4 regions of the Pseudoalteromonas sp. NZS71_1 genome follow, and region 4 is predicted to be linked to each of the others. Evidence: predicted binding sites of a transcription regulator. Region 4 holds the regulator's gene; each other region holds the start of a gene.
What was found. Region 4 encodes sigma-54, which starts transcription at its own class of promoters, with help from an activator protein. Its sites were predicted from a motif close to GTTGGCACGNNNNTNGNNT; they were not measured.

Region 1: I6F43_RS19755 (BON domain-containing protein) is a predicted target of sigma-54. The motif match lies at 2,002-2,020, and genes of this name have one in related genera.
Region 2: fliS (flagellar export chaperone FliS) is a predicted target of sigma-54. The motif match lies at 1,964-1,982, and genes of this name have one in related genera.
Region 3: glnA (glutamate--ammonia ligase) is a predicted target of sigma-54. The motif match lies at 2,512-2,530, and genes of this name have one in related genera.

What each region holds. Positions count from the first base shown of each region.
Region 1 covers NZ_JADYXM010000025.1:11,560-15,782, forward strand. The annotation lists gene I6F43_RS19745 (tRNA1(Val) (adenine(37)-N6)-methyltransferase) at 1-519, opposite strand, end outside; gene srmB (ATP-dependent RNA helicase SrmB) at 595-1,821, shown strand; gene I6F43_RS19755 (BON domain-containing protein) at 2,094-2,414, shown strand; gene I6F43_RS19760 (methyl-accepting chemotaxis protein) at 2,631-4,223, opposite strand, start outside.
Region 2 covers NZ_JADYXM010000002.1:112,144-116,366, forward strand. The annotation lists gene I6F43_RS03470 (motility associated factor glycosyltransferase family protein) at 1-1,697, opposite strand, end outside; gene fliS (flagellar export chaperone FliS) at 2,036-2,437, shown strand; gene I6F43_RS03480 (hypothetical protein) at 2,446-2,745, shown strand; gene fliD (flagellar filament capping protein FliD) at 2,890-4,223, opposite strand, start outside.
Region 3 covers NZ_JADYXM010000010.1:47,203-51,425, reverse strand. The annotation lists gene typA (translational GTPase TypA) at 255-2,078, opposite strand; gene glnA (glutamate--ammonia ligase) at 2,586-3,992, shown strand; gene I6F43_RS14430 (DUF4124 domain-containing protein) at 4,105-4,223, shown strand, end outside.
Region 4 covers NZ_JADYXM010000002.1:477,846-482,068, forward strand. The annotation lists gene lptA (lipopolysaccharide transport periplasmic protein LptA) at 1-357, shown strand, start outside; gene lptB (LPS export ABC transporter ATP-binding protein) at 354-1,079, shown strand; gene I6F43_RS05080 (RNA polymerase factor sigma-54) at 1,149-2,648, shown strand; gene hpf (ribosome hibernation promoting factor) at 2,675-2,962, shown strand; gene ptsN (PTS IIA-like nitrogen regulatory protein PtsN) at 2,967-3,419, shown strand; gene rapZ (RNase adapter RapZ) at 3,438-4,223, shown strand, end outside.

The sequences.
Region 1 (4,223 bases), on a different contig from region 4:
AAGCCCATTTTGAATAGCAAGCTCAATAAATAATGCGCCTTCAACGCTTGGAAGTATTAAGCTAAAGCGGGAACCACTATGGCTTAAATGTTTAAACGCATTAATTAACTCTTCAAAACTTAGGCCGTCGGTATGGCGTGCGGTATTACGCGCAACATTATCGCCTTTTAAACTGTGATTAAAATACGGTGGATTAGAGATAACCACGTCAAATTTAACTTCACTACTAAAGCGTTGAATAGTTTGGTGCGTAATACTTATAGTTGGCCACGGGCTATTAGCTACATTTTGTAATGCTTGGGTATAGGCGCTTTCGTCAATTTCTACCGCAGTTATATCAAGCTCATTACTGCGCTGCTTACACATTAGTGCTAACAAGCCAGTGCCGGTGCCTATATCAAGTAATGACTTTGCACCGCTTAAATTAGCCCATGCGCCAAGCAAAATGCCATCGGTAGAAACTTTCATTGCACAGTGGTCGTGTTCAACTTTAAATTGTTTAAATACAAAACCAGACATTTTTTCACCTTTTCATTCACCAAGCGCAGCATAGCGCGTATAATCAGGGTAATTGTCCCTTATTTTAGACACTCTATGCAATTTTCTGAATTTGATCTTGATAACAAGCTACTCGATGCCATTAATAAAATGGGCTACGAGACGCCAACCAGCATTCAACAACAAGCTATTCCTGAAGCACTACAGGGGCGCGACATTTTAGCATCTGCGCCTACTGGTACAGGTAAAACAGCGGCATTTTTAATTCCGGCTATTCAGTACTTACTGGATTTCCCACGTCGTGATCCTGGTTTTGCGCGCGTACTCGTTATGACCCCAACTCGTGAGCTGGCTTATCAAATTCATGAACAATGTGAACTGCTAGCTAAACGCACACACCTAAAAATTGGTGTAGTAACAGGCGGTATTAACTACGGCACGCATAAAGAAATTTTTGAAAAAAATAACGATATTTTAATCGCCACACCAGGTCGATTAATGGAATACCTAGAAACCGAAAACTTTCATGCTGAACACGTAGAAATGCTTATTATTGATGAAGCAGATCGCATGTTAGATATGGGTTTCAAAAAAGAAATGAGCCGTATTTGTGACGAAGCTAAAAATCGTCGCCAATGTTTTTTATTCTCAGCAACACTTGAAGGTGACAGCGTAGAAAGGTTTGCTGAAAAAACATTAAACGACCCAGCTCTATTAGAAGCCGAATCGTCACGTAAAGAAAAAGCTAAAATTCACCAATGGGTACATTTAGCCGACGATTATCATCACAAACTTGAATTATTAGTTAATACGCTAAAAAACCCTGACGTAACTAAAGCGATTGTGTTTGTTAAAACTCGCGAACGCTTAGAAACATTGATTGGCGAACTTACAACTAATGATGTAAAAGCGGCGTGGTTACGCGGCGAAATGCCACAAGACAAACGTATGAAAGCCATGGAAAACTTCCACAGTGGCAAAACAAGCATATTAGTTGCTACCGACGTAGCTGCACGTGGTATTGATGTATCTGACATCAGCCACGTTATTAACTTTGATATGCCGCGTACTGCCGACGTATATGTACACCGTATTGGTCGTACTGGCCGTGCTGGTAAAAAAGGGATAGCAATATCGCTAGTTGAAGCACACGATATTGGTATTTTATATAAAGTAGAACGCTACGTTGAGCAAAAGTTAAAACGCCGTGTAATTAGAGGCGTTGAGCCACAGCATAAAGAAGCTAAGCCACCGGCTAAAAAGCGTAAAGACCCAGTAAAAATGAAAGCTAAGAAAAAGGCTAAGGTTAAAAAGAAAAAGTAACCTAAAACATTTTTATACTAAGCCGACTTTTGTCGGCTTTTTAATGCAAGCCTTGCAGGCTCTGCTGTTTGTACCTGTTACATATGTAACCCAAGCATGTAACTCATACTCATTTAAATGTAATTTTTGCCCACCTGAATTCCCACTTAATAAAAATCCCTTATATTTCATAGCGTTAATATTGGCACCGAAATTGTAACTACAAAGATAACCTAGCCGATGGAATTTCCATATTGTGGCTGCACTATTCACTGTAATGTAAGGATTAAGTTATGAACCGCTTCAAGTTAACTATCGCTTTAGTATCATTTTGTTGTTTATTTTTATTAGCTTGCGCTACAAAAGTAAGTGCAGCAACCAACATGGCCGTAGTAAGCAGTGTAGCCACTCAACCTAACTTACAACAAGCTATCACCAACACCCTACGAACTAATCCTAACCTAGCGTTAAGTGATATTCGTGTGCAGGTAAAAAATGGTGAAGTAGATTTATACGGTGAAGCACAAACTGGTTTTCAGCGCGCACTAGCTCAAAAGTTTTTAGAAAATATGGATGGCGTAAAAATCATTCGTAACAAAATTAGCGTTATTTAACATGTTAGAATAAAACATAAATATGTTGGAAGTTTGTAATTTACGAGCTCGTCGGTTGCAAAGTGTCTCACCAAATCTAATATTTATTTATGCGCGTGCACTATTTGGCACGCGCTTATTTACGTCTTTTATGGTACGTCGCTGTAACATCCTACCGTAGTTATATCTGTATGATTAGCGTCATTAAATCAAAGATTTCTAAATTAATGGAGTAAGTTAAAGACTAAACTTTTGGGCCTCATCATTTAAACCGTTTGCCATTCTAGACAATTCGCTACTTGACTGTGCAATATCTCTAACTGCCTGCTCGGTCTCTGATATACCCATATTTATGACACCTATATTTCGTGATATTTCATCGATGGTGGTTGCCTGCTGCTCAGAGGCGGTTGCAATTTGAACAACCATATCAAAAATTTCATCTACTGCTTTGCCTACATTACTATTGATTAAGTTTGCTTTCTTAGCTATTTCCTGAACTTGAGTTGTTTGTCCTACATTGTCAGTCATTGCTTGAACAGCTGCGTTACTGGCACTCACAACAGCTTCAATGATCACTTCAACCTCCATTGTAGACTCTTGCGTAGACTTAGCTAAGCTTCGTACTTCATCAGCAACAACAGCAAAACCACGCCCTTGTTCACCAGCTCTAGCTGCTTCAATTGCTGCGTTCAAAGCAAGTAAATTAGTCTGATCAGCTATCTTTTTAATAACGCCTAATACATTCACTATTTTTTCTGAATTATGCTTCAACTCCGTCACTTCATGTGCTGATTTTTTTGTAGCTTCTCCAAGAGAAACAAGTGCGTTGTAAGTACTATCATTATTTTCAGAGCCTTCTCGAGCCATTCTTTGAATATTTTCACATAATAATGATGCACTAGCAGTTGTACTCGCTATCTCTTTTACTGTTTCAGTCATTTCGGTAGTGGCGGCTGCAACTTGTATAGTTTGTGCTTGCTGCTCGGTAACTGCTAAGCTAGTTTGCTCAGTAACTGAGGCAAGCTCTGTTGCTGTACTGCCTTGCTGAACTGCAACGTTAGATAATTCACCAATCATTTTTCTGAGATTTTCTAACATGGTATGCAATGCAACTTGTAGCATGCCTACCTCATCGTGTGAATTAACTTCGATATTACTGCTAAGATCTCCTGCCGCCACTTTTTTAGCAAAAGTGGAAGCTACAATTATTGGGGTCGCTATTTTTCGAGAAAAGAAAACACCAATAAATACAACAACAATTGCAGCTACTATTATAGAAATCACACTAAAAAGCACAGTCTGATGGACTGGTGCAAATGCTTCTGATTCGTCAATTTCACTTAATATAATCCAGCTAAAATCTCCAATCTTTATACTATCGAAGGCAGAAAGCACGTTATTTCCATTATAATCTTTTATTATTTTAGTACCATGTTGAGCATTCAAAGCTAAATTTACAGCCTCTGTATCAGCACCATTATTTGTTACAGTTCCTGCAAAACTTGCTTTGAGTGAATGTCCTTCAGGGTCAAGATATGAATCAGAACGCATTAGCTTATCTTCTCCAACTAGGTAACTCTCACCAGTTTCTCCCATCCCTTCGCGAACACCCATTATTTGATTAGTCCCTTTGCTCGAAAGCTGTAAAGCAACTATTGTATCGCTACCATCAACAGGTATAGCAATAAACGCAGCGGGTTCTCCATTACTTGGTGCATACGGTTTGTAATCAGCAATACTAAAACTTTTAGATTGTTTAACCTCTTTAATTAAATCGCCTAAATTTGAACTCGCATATTTCCCTTGTAATATGTTTGTTTGATAATC
Region 2 (4,223 bases), 370 kb from region 4:
GATTTGTGTTTTAATTCAAAACTTGCCGTATTTATGTTCTTTTCTGATAAACCATCTAAAGATGAGGCTGAATCTAATAGCTGTTTAATTTTTTTATGTTTATCTACAAATGCATTTTTGATTTTTATATCAGACATTCTTTTTGGCTCAGCGAGCTTTATATACGCACCATCTGTTGTATTATATACTTTTAGTTTAGGTTGATGTTTTAATAATAATTCCATATTAAATTTTGACATATCAAAATGTGAAGTAGAATAAACTTCTTCTCTGAAATTCCCTTTTACACGTATTTCACCTTGCATCATATCTTTTGTTTGCTCTTTGTATTTAAAATCTTTGTCGTAATAAATACTATCTTTTGCGTGGTGTGTATCTGTAGAAACAAAACCAAAGTCTGTACCAATCAAATATATTGTTTTAAAACCAAGTTCAGCAGCAATTGCCAAAGCCGCATTCGATACCGTTGGATTAGTAAACATAGGGCATGCATACTGCTTTTTTCTATCTAAATATTCAATTAATCGTCCACCAGCATCGTTGAGTTTATTCAGTAAAAATGCCGATTTAAAGCGTTTCAATATCTGATCAAAAACAGTATTGAGGGCAACTATATTTAAATCACTTAACTTAATATCAACTTCCCTTGTTCGTTCAACAACTTCAACCCACTCTAATAGCTGTGCAGTTCGTTCCATTTCAACATGTATATCGGGTTTAATATTATTCACTAGTAAAGCTTTTAGTGCTGTACCACAAGATATAATAATAATATTTTTTTGATTTTCTTTTAAAAAATCAATCGCCAAGTCCAAAGAAGGTCCGTTGGCCACAATAAATACGGGAGTATCTTTTAGTTTGTTTTTAAAGCTACCGGCTTTTTTTATCACTGGAAATTGCGCTGTTAAATTAGCTATTGTATGGGAAACTCCTATAATTTCATCTTCAAAAAAGCCCCAACCACCATGCCAACGGTGCCCAACCTCTTTGATTTTTTTTATTGCCTCATCTATTGAATCGCTATTATAATGTTTAAAGTAGTGAATTACACTTGTATTAAAGAAACCTTGCATAGAAAGCATAGAGCCAATTTCATTAACAACATCATGCTTTGTCCCCCCCACTTGAATTCTAAATACCCCTCCATTATTAAGGCACTTATTAAACAGCGGTCTTAACTCAATACAATGTAATAAAGCATAAAAAGTACTAGGTGTTTGTTCGTATAAAAAAACATTCAATACATTTTTTTTATTCAAGAGCTCTTTAATGTGGTAGCCTAACCCAGCTCCTAAAAAACATACAAAGTCTAATTGCTGCTCGTTTGCAGGATTATCTAATTTCTCCCCACCATGTTCTAATCTCACATTATTAATAGATTTAAGTAAGGCTGCATGCTTAAAAACAATATTTTCGTCATTCGAATGCTTTATCCTGTAGTGAGAATAGACAGGACTTTTTAAAAACTTACTAACTTGTTTTTTTGCAAATTCACGCGGATTTTCAGTGTAAGAAAATCTACCATTACTGTATAGGTTTTCATTCCCTTCATCGTCAATAACTACTCCCGTATCAGTCGGTTGGAAATCTTTAAACATATCAAAGATCTGTGGCATTTTTTCTTTTAGTAATTCTAAGTTTGCTAACAAAGTTGCTTTGAGCATCATTTTTTTTAATTCACTTTCTACTGTGTTCAAAATACACTCCAGTTTTTCATTTGATTTGTTGAGCTTTTATCAAATTTTATCACTAAGCTAAAAATTTGATATGACTGTAAACTGACAGTTCACTACCCATTTAAAGCATTATGCTTTATTTTAAATAAATGTTTAATACCTTAAGAATAGGTCTGATATAATAGTATCTATATAGCCTCACGCAATTTATGCGCCAATTTTTATTTGACGATGTTTATAATTATATTAAGTTACTTATGTGCCGATTACTAAATACCACCAAAGTACTTGGCATTATTTTTGCTTTATTTGGGTATTGCATCACACAATTTTAGTAATATAAATTTTAGGATTCCCCCATGGCTCATATCTCAGTAAAAAAATACGGTCAAGTTCGTGCTAGTAGTATTGCCGAAATGGCGCCATACGAACAAATAAACCTTATATTTAGTAATATTATCGGCCGTTTAGCTGCAACAAAGGGATTTATTGAGCGCAAGGAAATACAAAAGAAAGGTGAAAACATTTCAGCCTGTGTTTTACTATTTGGTGCCCTACAAGACGCTCTTAATTTAGAAGTAGAGCAAGATCCTAGTATTTCTAACAATTTATTGGCACTTTACGATTACTGCCAACGCCGTTTAACACAAGCTAACTTACATAACGATATTGAAGCAATTATTGAAGTATCAAGTATTGTTAAAGAAATTAAAGAAGGCTGGGATAATATCCCATTAGATCAACGTAACCCTGCGGTTTAATTTAAATTATGGATTCGCAAACACCAGTAAGCAATGCTGAGCAGATACAAGCATTACTTAGTAAAATTGAAGTGTTAGTAAATGATGATAATGCAGACGAAGCTCAGCCTTTTTTAGACACTTTAAATACTAAACTAAAGCAATGGTGCGAAAGTAGCGAAGGTCCAAGTACAGAGCAATTAGAATTAATTCAGCTTCGTATAAATACCATTTTAGTTAAAGCGAATAGTGCCAAAAACGAATCATCAAAAGCTATTATTAAACATAAAAAGTCAGGAAAGGCGATAAAAGCTTATAAAAACACCTAGTAAACAGACCTAATAAACTACCTTTATTCTAACTAAATACATGGCTATAGCTTACTATTTGAATCAAAGAATAATACACAAAAAAACCGCTAAATTTAAACTTAGCGGTTTTTTATTAAATCTATAATATATTTAACTCAGTTATTAATTTGATTGCCTAACTACGCCTGGCATGTTTTCTAATTGAGCTTGAACATAGCTGCTGGTGTTATTAAGGCTAGCCACTAATAAATCCATCGCATTATATTGAGCGTATAAACGAGATGATAATGATTCCATTTTACTGGCAAGGTCCAAGCGATCATCATCTAAATCATCTAGCTGATTTGTTTTACTGTCTATTCGGTTTTGAATAATACCATCGGAATCTGTATAAAAACTCATTAGCTCATCAAACGACTGTGCAAAGCCATCATCGTCATCACCTACAAAAAATTGCTGCACTAAATCTACGTTTGCATCTATTTGCTCATCTAGTGTTTCTGTATTTAGCGTTAAAACACCGTAGCGGTCTGTTTCGACACCTAATTGCGAAAGTGATAATGAGTTGCTATTACCTAAATCCACGGAATCGGTAATCTGTTCTCGTAATTTAGACATTACACCACGTAGTAACGAGTCACCAGCCATAACACCTGCACCATCAGCTGAAGTACCTAGATTATTACTTAACTCTAAAAGCTCATTGTAGCTTGATATAAAACTATTTAAGCCTGCTTGTATATTATTATTGTTTTCAGTAACTACTATATCGCTGATATCGTCATCAACACCATGTGCTTTTTTAGCTGTTATTGTAATACCGTCAATTACATCAGAAAACTCATTGGATGAACTACTAACCGTAAGGGAGCCATCTATAGTAATTGAAGCATCTGTTGCAGCAATAATTTCAGATGAATTTTGAACTCCAGCAGAATCGAAAGCAAGACGAGATAAGCCGTTTGTATCAGTATTGTCACCATCAATATCTGTTACTTCTACTTTAATTTCATTTGCAAGGCCGCTATTTTTGGCAGCAAGTACTAAATGTTGGCCGGTATCGTCAGTTATTATTGTTGCGTTGATGCTATCGTTATCATTACTATCATTAATTGCATCTCTAATTTCACTTAATGTTGCAGAATCCGATACTTCAATATCAAAGCTACCATCACCAGAGCTAAGAGTTATGGTGCCCTCCCCTACAGCTGTGTCCGCATCAAGTGCCACTGAGAGTATTTTATGCTTTGTAGCAAGGTTGTTAACCTCTACGGAATAACCCCCAGGTTGTGCATCTTCATTAGCACTTAATTGTACAAAGCTATCACTACCAGATGAACTACGCTTTTGATAATTGTCTGCGTCACCTAATACTTCCATAGCGGTTTGAACCTGCTGTAACGCAGACTTTAAAGCGCCCACAGCAGAAATATCCGTTGTTAAATTAGCTTCTTTAGTATTTAAACGAGCTTCAGCAGGAGCTTGCTCAGCATTAA
Region 3 (4,223 bases), on a different contig from region 4:
CTTTCGCTCTTCTCATTCCCTTCTCCTTGTGCAAAAAATCTTTAAATAAATTATTCACAAAGAGGTTAAGAGGCGCTGCGCTTTTAGAGGTAAATATATTATGGAAATTTCATAACAAAACGGTAGCTATATAATTTTAAGCTAAATACTGTCAGCTGACGACTTATAGCCTACAGCTCTTGTTTTCATCCACAAAAAAGCCGCTGTATTTTGCAATACAGCGGCTTTTAAAATCATTATTCTAAATTAATAGATTATGACTTAGGTCCACGACCTGCACGTTTACGTTCGTTTTCAGTAAGGTAACGCTTACGAATACGAATGTTTAGTGGAGTTACTTCAACTAGCTCGTCATCATCGATGAACTCAAGCGCTTGCTCAAGTGAGTAGTTAAGGTGTGGAGAAAGCGTTTGCGCTTCATCAGTACCAGATGCACGTACGTTAGTTAACTGCTTGCCTTTAAGGGCGTTAACTGTAAGGTCGTTATCACGGTTATGAATACCGATAACCATACCTTCGTATACTTCAACACCGTGACCGATGAATAAACGGCCGCGTTCTTGTAAGTTGAATAATGCGTTAGTAAGTGCTTTACCAGTTGCATTTGCAATCATTACGCCGTTCTTACGAACACCGATGTCGCCACCTTTGTGAGGACCGTAATGATCGAACGTATGGTACATAAGACCAGAACCCGAAGTAAGCGTCATGAAATCAGTTTGGAAACCAATTAAACCACGGCTAGGGATCATGAAATCTAAACGCATACGGCCTTTGCCATCTGGAGTCATGTTAGTAAGCTCACCTTTACGTAGGCCAACTTGTTCCATAACAGAACCCTGATGCTCGTCTTGACAGTCAATAGTAACTGTTTCAAACGGTTCTTCTAGAACGCCATCTACAGTACGTAAGATAACTTCTGGACGAGAAACTGAAAGCTCGTAACCTTCACGACGCATGTTCTCGATTAAGATACCTAGGTGTAATTCACCACGACCAGAAACACGGAAGCTATCTGGGCTACCAGTATCTTCAACGCGAAGTGCTACGTTGTGTACTAATTCTTTGTCTAAACGTTCACGGATATTACGTGACGTTACAAACTTACCTTCTTTACCACAGAAAGGTGAGTTATTTACAGAGAATGTCATTGTTACAGTTGGCTCATCAACACTTAGTGGTGGTAATGCTTCAACGTTTCCTGGGAAACAAACTGTATCAGAAATCTTAAGCTCACCAATACCTGTTACAGTTACGATGTTACCAGCGTAAGCTCTATCAGTTTCGATACGTTCAAGACCTAAGTAGCTTTGTACTGCGCCAATTTTACCATTACGTGTAGTGCCATCTGCACTGATAATAGTAACTTGTTGGTTAGGAGCAACAGAACCACGTTTAATACGACCAATACCAACTACACCAACATAAGAGTTGTAATCTAGTTGAGAAATTTGCATTTGGAAGTCACCTTCAGGATCTGCATCCGGTGGTGATACTTCGTCAACGATCATCTTGAACATAGGTTCCATGTTGTCTGATGGCTCGTCTAAATCTAGTGTTGCCCAGCCGTTGATAGCTGAAGCGTAGATTACTTTAAAGTCTAACTGTTCGTCAGTTGCGCCAAGGTTGTCGAATAAATCAAAGATTTGATCCATAACCCAATCAGGACGTGAACCTGGCTTATCAATTTTATTGATAACTACGATTGGCTTTAAGCCTTGCGCGAATGCCTTTTGCGTAACGAAACGCGTTTGTGGCATTGGACCTTCTTGAGCATCAACAAGTAATAATACTGAGTCAGCCATCGAAAGTACGCGTTCAACTTCACCACCGAAATCGGCGTGTCCCGGAGTATCTACGATATTGATATGGTAGTCGTTCCAAGAGATGGCTGTGTTTTTAGCCAAAATGGTAATACCACGTTCTTTCTCAATGTCGTTTGAGTCCATCACGCGCTCTTCGTTACCGCCGCGTGTTTCTAATGTACCTGATTGCTCAAGTAGTTTGTCAACCAGAGTTGTTTTACCGTGGTCAACGTGCGCGATAATCGCTATATTTCTTAACTTTTCGATGCTCATATATTTACTCAGAGAAATTAAATTCTCAATGATCCTGCAAGATCTACGCACTCATCCACGCTTTCGCGAGATGTCCCAGCATAGGATTTAAAAGGGCGCATATTATCCCTCATTAATGACATGGATGAAAGTTTATCCAATACATATTTTAAAACTTTCTCAATACTTTTACTAAGTATCTGTTTTATATATGACAATTATATGAATTAAATTTCAATATTTTTTTGAAAAACAGTCTTTTTGGCTATTTTTCCGATCTTTTTGTTACTCTTTTACATTTAGGTTATGCTAATTTCAGCTGATTAAATTAACAACAAATTACGCTCTGTAAATTTTGCACTAAAATGGAATATTTACGCACCAATATGGTGCGTAAATATATTCCATTTTGATGCAATGATATTTTTTTAATTTATAAACAGCCAGTTACAATAATGGCACAAAATCAGCTTAGTAAATACCAAAGCAATTATGCAGCAATAACAAAACCCAATAGTTGGAGGACACATGTCACAATCGGTTTTAGATTTTATTAAAGAAAATGACGTCAAGTTCATTGATTTACGCTTTACTGACACTAAGGGTAAAGAGCAACATGTATCGATTCCTCATCACCAAGTTGATGAAGATTTTTTCGAAGACGGTAAAATGTTCGACGGTTCTTCAATTGCAGGCTGGAAAGGCATAAACGAATCAGACATGGTATTAATGCCAGTTCCTGAGTCAATCAAACTAGACCCTTTCACTGAAGAAGCGACATTAATTTTACGTTGTGACGTAGTAGAGCCTTCTACACTACAAGGCTATGAGCGCGACCCGCGTTCTGTTGCTAAGCGTGCTGAAGATTACATGCGTTCTACAGGCATTGCAGACACTGTTTTATTTGGCCCTGAGCCAGAATTTTTCGTATTTGACGATGTTAAATACAAATCAGATATGTCTGGTTCTATGTACAAAATTGATTCTAAGCAAGCTGCTTGGAACTCAGATAAAGAATATGCAGATGGCAACACTGGTCACCGTCCAGGTGTTAAAGGCGGTTACTTCCCAGTTGCTCCAGTTGATGACTTCCAAGATTGGCGTTCAGCTACGTGTCTAGTTCTAGAAGAAATGGGCCAAGTAGTAGAAGCACATCACCACGAAGTAGCAACAGCAGGTCAAAACGAAATCGCTACTCGCTTTAATACAATGGTATTAAAAGCGGATGAAATTCAAGAAATGAAATATGTTATCCATAACATGGCTCACTTATACGGTAAAACAGCAACGTTTATGCCTAAGCCAGTTGTTGGTGATAACGGTTCTGGTATGCATTGTCACCAGTCTTTAGCTAAAGACGGTGTTAACCTTTTTGCTGGCGATAAGTACGGCGGTCTTTCTGAAGATGCACTTTACTACATTGGCGGCATCATCAAGCATGCTAAAGCAATTAACGCTTTCGCAAATGCGTCTACTAACTCGTACAAACGTTTAGTACCAGGTTTTGAAGCACCAGTTATGCTTGCATACTCTGCACGTAACCGTTCTGCATCAATCCGTATCCCAGTGGTTCCATCTGAAAAAGGTCGTCGTATTGAAGTACGCTTCCCAGATCCAACTGCTAACCCATACCTTGCTTTCTCAGCAATGCTTATGGCTGGCCTTGATGGTATCAAAAACAAGATCCACCCTGGCGATGCTATGGATAAAGATTTATACGACTTACCAGCTGAAGAAGCAGCAGAAATTCCAACTGTTGCAGCATCACTTGACGAAGCACTATCTGCACTTAGCGCAGACCGTGAATTCTTAACTCAAGGTGGCGTATTCACTGATGACTTAATCGATGCTTACATCGAACTTAAGTCTAAAGAAGTTGAAAAGCTTAACATGACAACTCACCCAGTTGAGTTTGAAATGTACTACAGCTGTTAATTAAGCTGTAAAAATATGTGTGTTCTCAAGCCCGCTTTGCGGGCTTTTTTAATGGTAAAATTAGTCAATCTCCACTAAAGTTAAGTTACCGATAAAAATGCAGGGCTGCAGAGTGAATAACAAGATTTTATTACTATTAATTACTTTAGGATTAAGTAATTATGGTTATGCCGGTGAAACAAAAATATACGCTTGGAAAGATAAAAATGGCGTATTAGTGTTCTCAGACAC
Region 4 (4,223 bases):
CGTATCACAGCCGACCGCTTAGAAGTACATAAACGCGATGAACTTGGCGATAATAAACAATTATTAATTGCTACAGGTAGCCCTGCGCACTTTGAAGAGAAGCAATCAGATGGCACGACTATGAGCGCCAGTGCTGACGAAGTACGTTATGATGTATCTAAGCGTTTTTTAACGCTTGTTGGTAATGCACAAGTATCGCAAGCGGGACAAAAAATAAATGCTAAAAGCATTACCTACGATATAGAGCAGCAGCTAATCAGTGCCGAAAAAGATGAAAACTCAACTGACCGCGTTCACACAATTTTAGTGCCAATCGAGACTAAAAAAAGTAAAAAAAGCGACAAAGGTCAACCATGAGCACATTAAAAGCAGAGCTATTAGCAAAGAGCTATAAAGGCCGTGAAGTTGTAAAAAACGTCGGCCTTGAAGTCAAAGCTGGCAGTATTGTTGGCTTACTTGGCCCTAACGGCGCAGGTAAAACCACCACGTTTTATATGATAGTAGGACTTGTACCTAGCGACAAAGGTAAAATATCGATAGACGATAACGATATTACTCTTTTACCTATGCATAGTCGTGCTAGATTAGGCATTGGCTACTTACCGCAAGAGTCTTCAATATTCAGAAAGCTGACTGTTTATCAAAACTTAATGGCCATTTTAGAAACGCGCAAAGAGTTAAATAAACAAGCTAGAGAAGACACTCTCGATAAATTATTAGATGAATTTAGCATACAACACATTCGTGATAGCCAAGGTATGGCATTGTCAGGAGGCGAACGTCGTCGTGTTGAAATAGCACGTGCGCTGGCAGCAGATCCTAAATTTATATTACTGGATGAACCATTTGCAGGTGTTGACCCTATTTCGGTATTAGATATAAAGAAAATAATAGAACATCTTAAAAATCGTGGGATTGGTGTATTAATTACCGATCATAACGTAAGAGAAACCCTTGATGTTTGTGAAAAAGCCTACATTGTTTCTCATGGGGAGCTGATTGCATCAGGTACTCCAGAACACGTATTAAATGATAAAACAGTACGCGATGTTTACTTAGGCGAGCAATTTAGGCTGTAACATTTACGCCATGTCTTTAAGCATCTGCTAGTATTAATTATAACAACATAAAAGGATTGTTAGAGATACATGAGGCAATCACTACAGCTGCGCATGGGCCAGCAACTTACAATGACTCCACAGCTGCAACAAGCTATTCGTTTGTTGCAACTCAGTACATTGGATCTCCAGCAAGAAATACAAGAAGCTCTCGACAGCAACCCGCTATTAGAGGTTGAAGAAGCAGACTATTCAGAAGACGCTGCAGGTAAAAACGAGCAAAAAGCAGATACAGATGACATAACTGTTAGCGCATCTGCCGATGATGCTCCAAGCGAATACGAACAAGATAGTGGTGAAGCACTTGCAAAAGACACGCTAAGTGACGACATGGCTATGGATGTTAGTTGGGATGAGTACATGAGTGCCGCCCCAGCATCATCATCGGGTCCGATGCCTGAAGACGAATCAATATACCAAGGCGCCTCTACTGAAACGCTCCATGAGTATTTAATGTGGCAGTTACAACTAACGCCATTTAGCCCTACAGACGAAGCTATTGCTATTGCGATTGTAGAAGCCGTCGATGATTCAGGTATTTTAACACTAAGCTGCGAAGAGATTTTAGAAAGCTTTAATCAAGAAAACGAAGATGATAACGAAGTCGAACTTGATGAAATTGAAGCTGTATTAAAACGCATCCAACTGTTTGATCCTGTTGGTATTGCTGCACGTAGTTTACAAGAGTGTTTGTGTATTCAGCTTAACCAGTTTGACAAAGAAACACCTTACATTAATGAAACAAAAATGATTTTAACCGAGCATATTGATTTATTAGCTGCTCGTGACTATCGTACATTAATGAAGAAAACTAAGCTCAAAGAAGAAGAGCTTAAAGAAGTAATGACATTAATACATACTCTTAGCCCTAAACCTGCAGATACTATTGTAAGAGAAGAATCTGAGTATGTTATTCCTGATGTGTCAGTTAAAAAAATTAAAGGCCGCTGGGTTGTTGAGTTAAACCCAGACAGCATGCCTAAAATTCGTGTTAATAGCCAATACGCGGCAATGTCTCGCACTGTAAAATCCAGTGGTGACAGCCAGTTTATTCGCTCGCATTTACAAGAAGCTAAATGGTTTATTAAAAGCTTAGAAAGTAGAAACGACACGCTATTAAAAGTAACAAATTGTATTGTTAAGCAACAACAAGGCTTTTTTGAACACGGTCCTGAAGCCATGAAACCAATGGTTTTAAATGATGTTGCTGAAATGGTAGAAATGCACGAATCAACAATTTCGCGCGTAACAACCCAAAAGTATATGCACACACCCCGTGGTATATTTGAGCTTAAATATTTTTTCTCAAGCCATGTAAGCACCGAAAACGGGGGTGAATGTTCATCTACAGCAATCCGTGCGCTTATCCGAAAATTAATCGCAGCAGAAAACTCAGCAAAACCATTGAGTGATAGCAAAATAGCGGATATATTGGCTGAGCAAGGAATTAAAGTAGCGAGACGTACAATCGCAAAATACCGCGAATCTCTGGCTATTCCACCGTCAAATCAACGTAAAAGTTTGATTTAAGACGCAAAAAAAAGAGGGTAATGCTTATGCAACTAAACTTAACTGGTCGTCACGTAGAATTAACCGATTCACTAAGAGACTATATTAATACCAAATTTGCGAAGCTAGAAAGACACTCTGATCATATTAATAATGTTCATGTCATTCTCGATGTAGAAAAATTAAATCAAAAAGCAGAAGCCACCATACACGTAAGCGGTGCTGAGTTATTTGCCTCTACAGAACATCAAGATATGTATGCCGCCATTGACTCGTTGATCGACAAGCTCGATCGACAAGTAATTAAACACAAAGAGAAGCTTGCTCGACACTAATATGATGAAATTAAGCTCACTTATATGCCAGGACTGCAGCAAAGCTGCGGTCCTTTTTAATAGCAAAAAAAGAATTTTAGAGTTCATTAGCGAACTTGCTCACGACAAACTTCCGTATTTACCGCAACAAGATATTCTTAATGCTTTAATGAGCAGAGAAAAATTGGGTAGTACAGGTATAGGGCGTGGCATTGCCATTCCTCATGGAAGAATGAGCGGTGCAGAAGAGCCTTTGGCTTTAGTACTCGTTAGCGAAACTCCAATAAATTTTGATGCAATCGATAATCGCCCTGTTGATATTTTCGTCGCACTCATCGTACCAGATGGCGATAACCAGCAGCACTTAAAGACTCTAGCAACCATTGCTGATAAACTAAACAATAAAGATTTTTGTAAACAGTTACGCAGTGCAAAATCAGATACTGAGCTTTACCAAGTTATTGTCAATCAATCATAGTTTTATAAAGGGTGTTAAATGGAGTTAATTATCATAAGCGGCCGTTCTGGTTCTGGAAAGTCGGTTGCTTTACGCGTTGTAGAAGATTTAGGTTATTATTGCGTAGATAATATTCCAGTTAACTTGCTTCCTTCATTAGTTCGCAGTGTGTCTGATAGCTACGATAAAATTGCTGTTAGCATTGATGTACGGAACATCCCTAAACAACAAGATGAATTTAACGATATTCTTGAATACTTGCCAGGCTTTGCAAACCCTACGTTATTTTATTTAGATAGCGACGATCAAACATTGATCAAACGTTTTTCTGAAACTCGTAGATTACACCCACTATCAATTGACTCGTTGCCTCTTGATTTAGCCATCAAAAAAGAAAAAGAATTACTTGATGTATTAATCACCCGCGCCGACTTTATGATAGATACAACTGATTTAAGCGTTCATCAACTTGCTGAATCTATTCGTGAAAAGATTTTAGGTAAAAAAGATAAGCAACTGATTGTCACGTTTGAATCGTTTGGTTTTAAATACGGTATACCAAAAGAAGCAGATTACGTATTTGATGCACGCTTTTTACCCAATCCACATTGGGAACCTGAATTAAAACCTTTAAATGGGTTAGATCAACCTGTTAAAGATTATTTGGCCAATCACAGCATAGTGCAAAAATTCACATGGCAAATTCAGACATTTGTACAAACATGGTTACCGCACTTAGAGCGAAATAACCGCAGTTATTTAACCATTGCTATTGGGTGTACAGGCGGACAACATCGCTCTGTATATTTAGCGCAAACTATCGGT